2 regions of the Salinicola sp. 4072 genome follow, and region 2 is predicted to be linked to the other one. Evidence: predicted binding sites of a transcription regulator. Region 2 holds the regulator's gene; the other holds the start of a gene.
The links. Region 2 encodes LexA, which represses DNA repair genes until DNA is damaged. Its sites were predicted from a motif close to TACTGTNTANNTANACAGTA; they were not measured.
Positions count from the first base shown of each region.

Region 1: the regulator LexA is predicted to act here: its motif matches at 2,128-2,147, upstream of R3F72_RS00220 (putative DNA modification/repair radical SAM protein).

Region 1 covers NZ_JAXOVV010000001.1:47,372-52,761, reverse strand. Annotated here, with positions in the region: gene R3F72_RS00225 (TIGR03915 family putative DNA repair protein) at 1-800, opposite strand, end outside; gene R3F72_RS00220 (putative DNA modification/repair radical SAM protein) at 842-2,101, opposite strand; gene purU (formyltetrahydrofolate deformylase) at 2,229-3,104, opposite strand; gene R3F72_RS00210 (sarcosine oxidase subunit gamma) at 3,174-3,812, opposite strand; gene R3F72_RS00205 (sarcosine oxidase subunit alpha family protein) at 3,805-5,390, opposite strand, start outside.
Region 2 covers NZ_JAXOVV010000017.1:7,086-12,475, reverse strand. Annotated here, with positions in the region: gene R3F72_RS12295 (hypoxanthine-guanine phosphoribosyltransferase) at 1-499, opposite strand, end outside; gene nagZ (beta-N-acetylhexosaminidase) at 575-1,591, opposite strand; gene R3F72_RS12285 (TetR/AcrR family transcriptional regulator) at 1,679-2,347, opposite strand; gene lexA (transcriptional repressor LexA) at 2,585-3,238, shown strand; gene dinB (DNA polymerase IV) at 3,258-4,331, shown strand; gene purU (formyltetrahydrofolate deformylase) at 4,349-5,197, opposite strand.

The sequences.
Region 1 (5,390 bases), on a different contig from region 2:
ATTGCCGGGATCAGGTCGCCTTCGCTGAGATGACGCCAGAAGCGCTGTGGCATGTGCTGGGTCATCACCTTGTGGTTGAGGCGCGCCGGGTTGAACGTGCTGACGAAATAGGTCCGCCAGAGAGCATGTTCTTCGTCGGCATTGGAACGATTGGCGGCCGCCCGTGCTTCATGGGTCCAGTTCCCGGGGCAGGGGACGCGGTAGTCGAGGGTCGTGCCATCCCAGCTGACGCCACCTTCCGGCGTGGCGATGATCCAGCGCGAGCCGCCCATGCGATCGGCAAAGTGCTCCGCGCCTAGGTCGAGGACGTCGTGCGCGGGCTCGAACCAGGCGACATAGCGTTCACCATGCGCGTCGTCGCAGCGATGAAACCGCAGGAAGGCGTGCATGTGATGCGCTTCCCGCTTGATCGCATGCCAGCGCTGGTGCAGCACGCGGCCATCCTCATCGGCGGGATGCATCGCCGTCACATCGCCCTGAACCACTCGCCACAGAACCCGATACAGCAACGGCCAGCGTGGCTGTTCGCTCCCGCGGGGGCGATAGCGGTCAGCGTTGCGAAGCAGCGCCAACTGGTCGCGACCGATGCTTATCGGTGTCGAGATGTCCCCCGGGCCAGGCGGTAGTTCGGATACCGCCGGTGAAGCGAACAGGTCGTCGTGGCGCGCCTCGCCATCGTGCCAGGTCACGCGGGACGGCGGGATGCCAGCCTGGAGCAACTGGCGCGCCTGCTGTCGCCATTCATCGAAATCGCTGGCCCAGGCAACGCATGACGCCAGAGGCATTGAGACTCGGTGCATGGCGAGCTCTCCTTCGTGCTATCTCCGATATCGATTTGGCGCTACCACAACGCCATCTGGGCCGGCTGCGGCGCTGTCAGGTTCTGACGCAGCCGGGTGCTGTCTCGATCGGTATCGGTGGGGCGGTAGTCCTGCGTCACCACGAAAGGCCGCAGGGTGTCCAGCCGGCAGCGCAGCGCCACCAGGTCCTGATAGCGAATGCGCCGCAACCGTCGCAGGTCGACCAGCCGCTGTACGCTGCGCAAGCCGATGCCGGGAACGCGGGCGATCATGGCCGGTTCGGCTCGGTTGAGATCCACCGGGAAGTCATTGCGATGGGCCAGCGCCCAGGCCAGTTTGGGATCGATCTCCAGATCCAGATTGCCCGGTGCGTTCAGCAGCTCCTCGGCCTGAAAGCCGTAGCTGCGGATCAGAAAGTCGGCCTGATACAGCCGATGCTCCCGCTGCAGCGGCGGCGCAGCCTGGGGCAGCCCGGCAGGGCGTTCGGGAATCGGACTGAACGCCGAGTAATAGACGCGCTTGAGACGGAAATCCCGGTAGAGATGCTGGGCGGACTGGAGGATCGTGCGGTCGTCGGTGGCATCCGCGCCGACGATCATCTGCGTGCTCTGGCCGCCAGGCGCGTAGCGCGGCGCCATGCGCTTCGGATTGGCGCTGCGCGGCAGGTGCCTGGCATCTCGCGCGATGTCGTCGTTGGTGGCGTCGATTCCCTGGCGAATGTGGCCCATCGCGGCGTGGATGGTGCCGAGCTCTTTTTCCGGGGCCAGCGTCTTCAGGCTGGTCAGCGTCGGCAGCTCGATGTTGGCGCTTAGCCGGTCGGCGTAGCGTCCGGCCTCCTCGAGCAGTCTGGGATCCGCTTCCGGAATCGCCTTGAGATGGATATAGCCGCGAAACTGGTGCGTTTCGCGCAGCAGCCTGGCCACGCGAATCAGCTGCTCCATGGTGTAGTCGCTGGAGCGAATGATGCCGGAGCTCAGGAAAAGCCCGCTGATGGTGTTGCGGCGGTAGAACGATAGCGTCAATCGGACGACTTCTTCCGGCGTGAAGCGCGCCCGCGGCACGTTGCTCGAGCGTCGATTGACACAGTACTGGCAATCGAACAGGCAGAAGTTGGTCAGCAGCACCTTGAGCAGCGAGACGCAGCGCCCGTCCGGGGTAAAACTGTGACAGATCCCCATGCCGGATGACGACCCGAGCCCCGCCTTGCCCCGTGACGAGCGCTTGGGTGCGCCGCTGCTGGCGCAGGAAGCGTCATACTTGGCGGCATCGGCGAGGATGGAAAGCTTGTCGATCAGTTCCATGCGGCGACTCTGTGATCCGTCTCGAATACTGTATTTGTGTACAGTATTCGAGTTATGGCACAGGGACAAGAAGTATCGAATTCAGAGGCACCGATCGTCTTTCAGTCATCTTCCATGACGAGTGCTGTCACTTGCTGAGAATGACGGTCTTTTGGGCATGGAGGAAAACGCGTCTTTCGGTGTGGTACTGGATCGCGCGCGCCAGCGTAAGACACTCGATGTCCCGGCCCTTGTTGACCAGATCTTCCGGAAAGTAGGCGTGATCCACCGATTCGACACCCTGGGCGATGATCGGGCCTTCGTCGAGATCGTTATTGATATAGTGCGCCGTGGCGCCGACCAGCTTTACCCCTTTTTCATACGCCTGGTGATAGGGCCGGGCGCCTTTGAAGCCGGGGAGAAGCGAGTGATGGATATTGATGGCGCGCCCATTCAGGGCGTCACAGAGCTGCGGTGAAAGCACCTGCATGTATCGGGCGAGAACGATCAGGTCAGCGTCCATGTCATCGATCACCGCTCGAATCTGCGCTTCCTGTGTCGCCTTGGTCTCGGGGGTGACCGGCAGGTAGTGGTACGGAATGTTGTGCCACCTGGCGAGCGGTTCCAGGTCCGGGTGGTTGGACACGATGGCCTTGACGTCGAGCGCCAGTTGGCCGGTCCGATAGCGATAGAGCAGATCGTTGAGGCAGTGATCCGCCTTGGAAACGAGGATGACGGTCTTCATTCGCTCGGCACTGGAGCTGAGCTCGAACGTCATGTCGAACTCCTGCGCTCTCGCCGCAAAGGATTCCGCAAAGCGGTCCTTGTCGAACGTCAGCGTCCTGTCCGGCTGGAAGGCCACGCGGATGAAGAAGCGTTCGGCTGGTGCGTCGTTGAACGAGCTGATTTCATTGACATAGCAGCGTGACTCTTTGAGAAAGCGCGTCACGACATCGATGGTGCCTAGGCGGCTGGGGCACTGGGCGGTGAGGATCCAGTTGTTGTTCGTCGATTTGTTGTTCATCGCTTTATTGTTCTCCACTGACGGGGCTCTCTGGGTAAAGGAAGGCCGATTGCACATCGGCCTTCTGTCTCATCGATGCTCGACCGTCACACCGAACTCCGCGGCGGCATCGAGGAGCCATCGGTAGAGGTAGTCGGCAAAACTGCGGCGCACGATGAGCTCCCAGCAGTCCACCTGGGGTTGGCGCAAGGTGATGGAGGTCTTGGCGAAGATCGTGGTGACGCCCTTGCCGACCGGGAATGCCGACGGATGAACGTCGTAGGGCGTCGATTTCTTCAGCGTCTCGCGTGCCTTGGGGCCGCGCAAGGTGATCACGGTCTGGCCGCCACTGACGTTGACGAGGCTGAAGTGTGCTTGCCCCAGTGCATGGCGAAGCGCTTTCTCCAACACGAACTCTTCGCCGCCGGGGACCACGATCAGCCATTCGTCCGGCGATAGCCACTGGATCGAACGCTCGCCCTTGGCATCCAGGGTCAGGGTATTGGGCCGCGCCGGCAGGTTGATGCCCAGCACCTCGCGCACGGCTTCATCCAGGACGATGGCGCCGCCGCGCAGAATCAGGTGGCCCATGAAGGCGGATTCCCGCAGCGTCACCCCGGCCTGCGCGTCCGCGACGGGCCCCGGGCCGCGCTGGAACGACCAGGCGAGGGGCGACTCTGCACCGGTCTGATCGTTCGGCCGGCAGTCGAATTCACGAATCTCAGACATTCTGACGTTCTCCTTTGGGATCGATAAACACCGGGCTGACGATTTCCGCTTCGTGCACGACGCCATCTTTCATTGGCAGATAGACCGTCTGACCCAGACGATCGCGACCGCCCTTGATGACGGCGAGGGCAAACCCGTGGCCAAGATTGGGACTGTAGTAGCTGGAGGTGACGTGGCCGACCATGGTCATCGGGATGCGCTGCTCGGGATCGAAGACGATCTGCGCGCCTTCCTCCAGCACGACCTCGGGATCCCTGGGCTTGAGGCCGACGAGCTGCTTGCGGTCGGTCCGTGCCGTGTCAGGTCGGGTCAGGGCGCGTTTGCCGATCCAGGAGAACGGCTTGTCGTAGCCCACCGCCCACTGCATGCCCAGATCTTCCGGGGTGACCGAACCGTCGGTGTCCTGGCCGACGATGATCAGGCCTTTCTCGGCGCGCAGCACATGCATGGTCTCGGTGCCGTAGGGGGTCAGCCCGTATTTCTCGCCTTTCTCGAACAGAGCTTTCCAGACCGGCATCGCATAGTTGGCCTGGACGTTGATCTCGTAGGCGAGCTCGCCGGTGAAGGAGATCCGGAACACGCGGGCCGGAATGCCGGCAACGTTACCTTCGCGCCAGTCCATGAACTTGAACTGATCCGGGGAAAGATCGATGTCGGTCACCTCCGACATCAGCTTGCGCGCTTCCGGCCCGGTGACGGTCATGGTCGCCCAGTGGTCGGTCACCGAGGTGAAGTAGACTTCGAGTTCCGGCCACTCCGTCTGGTGCCACAGCTCCAGCCACTCCATCACTCCGGCCGCACCACCGGTGGTGGTGGTCATCAGGAAGTGGTTCTCGGCCAGGCAACTGGTGGTGCCATCGTCCATCAACATGCCGTCGTCTTTGCACATCAGGCCGTAACGCACGCGGCCAGGTGTCAGCTTGGCCCACTTGTTGGTGTACACCCGGCCCAGGAATTCTCGCGCATCCGGCCCCTGGATATCGATCTTGCCGAGCGTGGAAGCGTCGAGGATGCCGACTTTCTCGCGTACCGCCAGGCACTCGCGGGCCACCGCTTCTGCCATGCTCTCGCGTTCGCCGTTGACGGCCCCGGCGCGTACTTGTGGAAAGTACCAGGGCCGCTTCCACTGGCCCACGTCCTCGAACTCCGCACCATGCTCGACATGCCAGGCGTGCAGGGCGGTGTAGCGCTCGGGGTCGAACAGCTCCCGGCAGTGGCGGCCAACGATGGCGCCGAACGTCACCGGCGTGTAATTGGGCCGGAAGACGGTGGTGCCGACTTCAGGGATCGAACGCTTCAGGCAGCGCGCGGCGATCGCCATGCCATTGATGTTGCCGAGTTTCCCCTGATCGGTGCCGAAGCCCAGCGCGGTATAGCGCTTGACGTGCTCGATCGATTCGAACCCTTCACGCGTGGCCAGTTCGATACCCGCGGCAGTGACATCGTTCTGGAGATCGACGAACTGCTTGGGGGCTCGCATCGCCGACTTCACGTGAGGCACCTGGAAGAGCGCGCAGGCGGGTTCCTCGCGCCGTTCGGCGACGTCAGGCAGCCCGGTCACGGACGAGGCGCTATCGA
Region 2 (5,390 bases):
CATAGCGGTCGACGACTTCCAGGCCACAATAGTCGGCCTTGAGATCGGGCGATGCCTTGCGGTCGTGACGCTTGTCGACCAGCACCGCTGTCGAAATGCTCGCCGCGCCAGCTTGCCGACAGTAATCCAGGATCGCCGCCAGTGTCGCGCCCTCGTCGAGGATGTCGTCGACGATCACCACGTGACGACCGGCCATGGGCACTTCCGGTGACACCCGCCAGAACAACTCGCCGCCTCGCATCCCGCCGCGATAGCGCGTGGCGTGGAGATAATCGACTTCCAGAGGAAACCCGAGCCGCGTCAGCAAATGCCCGGTGGTGATCAGACCACCGTTCATGACGCAGTAGAAAACCGGCAGCTTGTCTCCCAGTTCGCGCGTGATATCGGCCGCCATGCGGTCCAGCGCTCGCTCGACCTGAGCCTGATCGATCAGACAGTCCGCACTGTCCATGACTTCCTGCATCGAGCTCAGGGCGTCGATCGGTGGGGATTGAGTCATCGTTTACGATTCACCATGCAATGAGCGGCGGCAGACCATCGAGCGCTGCCGCCGAAGAACGAGAAACGGTGCACGTCATTCGGATTCGCTGAGCGCTTCCAGACGTACGTGGGTACGCCGCCACCGGGAGATGGCGGCCAGCGATTCGAGGCTGGGACGCGCGCGCGCATAGCGCAGCTTGGCGATGCGCTGGGCCTGCCGGCCTTCGCAGGCGGCAACGACCTCGCGCGCCGCATCGGGCGCGTTGCAGATCACGGCCATGTCGCAACCGGCGCTCCAGGCGGCCTCGGCCCGCTCGCTGGGCGATCCGGCGGCATGCGCCGCGGCCATGGTCAAATCATCCGAGAAGATGGCGCCCTTGAAACCCAGCTCCTCCCGCAGCATGCCGAGCCAGCTGGGCGAGAACCCGGCCGGCCGATCATCGAAGGCCGAATAGATGACATGCGCCGGCATGATGCCATCCAGCTTGCCGGCCAGCCGGGTGAAAGGAATCAGATCGTGCTCGCGCAGCTCCGCCAGCGAGCGCGGATCTTCCGCAACATCGAAGTGGGAATCCTGGCGCACCCCGCCATGGCCGGGAAAATGCTTGCCGATCGCCACCATTCCCGCCTCGTGAAGCCCTTCGATGAACGCGCCAGCCAAGGCCGTCACTACCTCGGGATCCGGCGAAAAACTCCGCGAACCGATGGCCGGCGACTGGTCGTCGTCGAGATCCAGAACCGGGGCAAAGGTCACATCGAAGCCGCAAGCCGCCATCTCCATACCCAGCAGCCAGCCAGTATCCTGCGTCAGCGTCAGCGCCGCTTCGGGAGACTCGGCGAATTGCCGCCCCAGCGTGGCCATGGACGGAATTTGTGTCACTCCTTCCTTCAATCGCTGTACCCGGCCACCTTCCTGATCGATGGCAACCAGGATATCGGGACGACATTCGCGGATCTGGCCGATCAGCCGTTGGGTAGTGGCAACGTCCGGTGCATTTCGAGCAAACAACAGTACGCCGCCGACCTCTGCACGAGAGATCAACTGCCGCTCTTCATCACGTAGCCGAGTGCCTTCGACATCCAGCATGACCGGACCGAGAGGTTGAGTCATAGCAAACACCTGAGACCATTGAGCGCCCGATTCTAGACGACACGGGGGATGCATGACAGAGGCAGCCCGCTACTGGGGCCCATTGGCCTACTCGGCGGCCGAACCGAGCTTCTCCAGCGACTCGGGTAGCGGTGCCTGCATGCCGGCAACCACCACGGGACGGAGATGCCGGATCAGTTCCCGTACCGACATGTGCTCCTGATACTCGCTGTCGGCGATATCCCGCAAGGCATCCAGGCCGGACAAGGTAAAGACCACGGTGCCCAGCATGAAATGCAGGCGCCAGAACCTTTCGGCATCGGGGAGGTCCGGCGTTGCCAGACGCAGGCACTCCACGAAGCGACGAAAGGTTTCGCCATAATGCTCCTGGATATAGCGCCGCAGATGGCCCTGCGCCTGCGCATATGCCAGACCCAGAAGCTTCATGAACACCTTGAGACTGTTGCGCTCGGCGGGCACCTCCAGAACCGTGATAGCGAGCTGCTCGAGCAGCACTTCCAGCGGTACCTGCTTGCCCTGATAGCGGGCCTCCAGCTCGTCGAGCGCCGCGTTCAAGCGTTCGGAGAACGGATCGAGATAGCGGGCAAACACCGCCTGGATGAGAGACTTCTTGGATCCGAAATGGTAATTCACCGCGGCCAGATTGACCTTGGCCCGCGTAGTGATGTTGCGCAGCGAGGTTTCGGCGAAACCCTTCTCGGCAAAAAGGACCTCCGCCGTATCGAGAATACGCGTAACGGTATCGGGTTGGGCCATGTCATACCTCGCGCCAGAGAACGGCAACCAAAGAACAACAACTTAGAACGATTACGATTCTAATCATTCCGCGACAAGAGGCACAATCCAGCATTTGGTCGGGCCCAAGTCGCAACGCCGACGACTCGAGCGCCGAAGGACTTCCCTCACCGGCAATGACTGGATACAATTCCAGGCTGTATACATGAACACGCCTGATCGACGATCACAATGATGGCACAGGCCCGGGAGAAACCAATGGCGAGACCGCTCACCGCACGGCAGCAAAACGTCTATGACTTCATCGTCAAGACGATGAGCGAATTCGGCTACCCCCCGACGCGGGCCGAAATCGCTCGGGCCCTGGGCTTTCGCTCTCCCAACGCTGCAGAGGAACACCTGCGGGCGCTGGACCGAAAAGGCGTCATCCGCATGATCCCCGGAACGTCCCGCGGCATCCGGCTGCCGGCCAATGGCAACGAGACCGAGCCCGCGGAGTCCCAGCCCCAGTCTCCCGGCTTGCCGATCATCGGGAGCGTCGCGGCCGGCAGCCCGATTCTCGCCACCGAGCATATCGATCGCTACTGTCCATTGCCGGCCGACTACTTTTCGCCGAGTGCCGACTACCTTCTCCGCGTACGCGGTCTCTCGATGAAGGATGCCGGCATCTTCGACGGCGACCTGCTTGCCGTGCACCGCACCCAGCAGATACGCGACGGCCAGATCGTCGTCGCCCGGATAGACGACGACGTCACCGTCAAACGCTTCCAGCGCGAAGGCAATCGCGTCACGTTGAGCGCCGAGAATGCCGACTTCGCGCCGATCGTAGTCGATCTCGAACACCAGCACCTGGAAATCGAGGGGTTGGGGGTCGGCGTCATCCGCGGCGGCAACGGCTCCGGCCTGCATTGAGGCGCGGGCCTCCGGTTTCATGCGCAAGATTCTGCATGCCGACTGCGACTGCTTCTATGCTGCCGTGGAGATGCGTGACAATCCTGCCCTGAGAGATATCCCCCTGGCGATCGGCGGTAGCGCCAATCGTCGTGGTGTCGTCGCCACCTGCAACTATCCGGCCAGGAAGTACGGCATACACTCCGCGATGCCCACGGCACGGGCGGTACGTCTCTGCCCTCAACTGAAAGTGCTATCGCCGGACTTCAACAAGTATCGCGAAGTCTCGCGACAGATTCAGGCCATCTTCCACGAGCTGACGCCGCTGGTCGAGCCGCTCTCTCTCGACGAAGCCTATCTCGACGTCACGGCGGTCACGCAGTTCCAGGGCAGCGCTACCTGGATGGCCCGCTGGCTCAAGGAAGAGGCACTCGCACGAACGGGAATCGTCGTGTCGGTCGGCGCCGCGCCCAACAAGTTTCTCGCCAAGATCGCCAGTGACTGGGACAAGCCCGATGGCCTGTTCGTGATCCCGCCGGAGGAAACGGAGTCTTTCATCACCGATCTCCCCGTCAAGAAGCTTCACGGTGTCGGCCCGGCGACGGCCGCCAAACTCGATGCCATGGGAATCGCCAATTGCCACGACCTGCGAACCCAGCCGCTGGACCGGCTACTGGATCAGTTCGGCAAGTTCGGCCAGAGGCTATATGAGCTGGCCCACGGCATCGACGAGCGGCCGGTCAACGTCTCCCGCGAACGCAAATCGGTCAGTGTCGAGACTACCTACGACCACGATCTTCCCGGTCTCGTCGACTGTCACCAGGCACTGGAGCCTCTAATCGAGAAGCTCCACGACCGCCTGGCACGGCACGGCGACCCGGCCATTGCCAAGCAGTTCGTCAAGATTCGTTTCAATGACTTTGCCAGCACGACGCAGGAAACAGGCGCTCGCGGTATCGTCCACGCACGGTTCCATGAACTGCTGAAGAGCGCCTGGCGTCGGGGAGAGCGGCCGGTTCGGTTGCTGGGCGTCGGGGTACGTCTGATGCCGGAACCGGACCAGCGCCAGCTCGGGCTGTTCGACGACACCGATCCCGGCTCGGTGTCGCCATGAGCCTCAAGCAATAGGCATCACGAGAACACTACGGTCTTGTTGCCGTGGATCAGCACCCGATCCTGCAGGTGCCAGCGCAGCCCCCGCGAGAGCACCGACTTCTCCACGTCACGCCCCAGGCGCACCAGATCCTGCGGCGTGTGGCAGTGCGATACGCGCTGGATGTCCTGTTCGATGATCGGCCCTGCATCGAGCTCTTCGGTGACATAGTGGCAGGTCGCGCCGATCAGCTTGACGCCACGATCGAACGCCTGATGGTAGGGCTTGGCGCCAGCGAACGACGGTAGAAAGCTGTGGTGGATATTGATCACACGCCCGGCGTAGCGCTGGCAGATATCCGGCGGCAGGATCTGCATGTAGCGGGCAAGGACCACGCTATCGGCTTCGGCCTCCTCGATCAGACGTTCGGTCCGGGCGAAGGCGGGACCCTTGTCCCGAGGATCGACCGGCACGTGATGGAACGGGATACCGTGCCACGCCGCCAGCGGCCGCAGATCCTCGTGATTGGAGATCACGCAAGGAATGTCACAGTCTAGCTCTCCGGCCGACCAGCGGTAGAGTAGATCGACCAGGCAGTGAGACTCCCGCGACACCATGATCACCACCCGCGGGCGGCGGGCAGAATCGCTCAGCCGCCAGTCCATCTCGAACTCATCTGCAATCGGCGCGAACGAAGCCCGGAAAGCATCCGCGCTCAGGGCGTTGGACTGGATATCGTAACGCATGAAAAAGCGCCCCGTATCCAGGTCGGAATGCTGGTTGGCTTCGACGATCGAGCCGTTCTGGGCAGCGATGAAGCCCGACACGCGCGAAACGATGCCCACGCGATCGGGACAGGAAACGATCAAACGGTAATTGTGCGACATGGCTCTCGGAACTATTTTTTAACTCGAAAAGACGCTTTGACTCGAAAAGACGCTTTGACTCGAAAAGACGCTTTGACTCGAAAACATGCCCTGGTTCGGAAACGCCCTGGAGCCCTGTTCAGCACAACGGATAGGGCTCGGCGCGCCCCGGCACGGCCTGCCACGTCAGCGAGAGCGGCATTGTACCCCAATG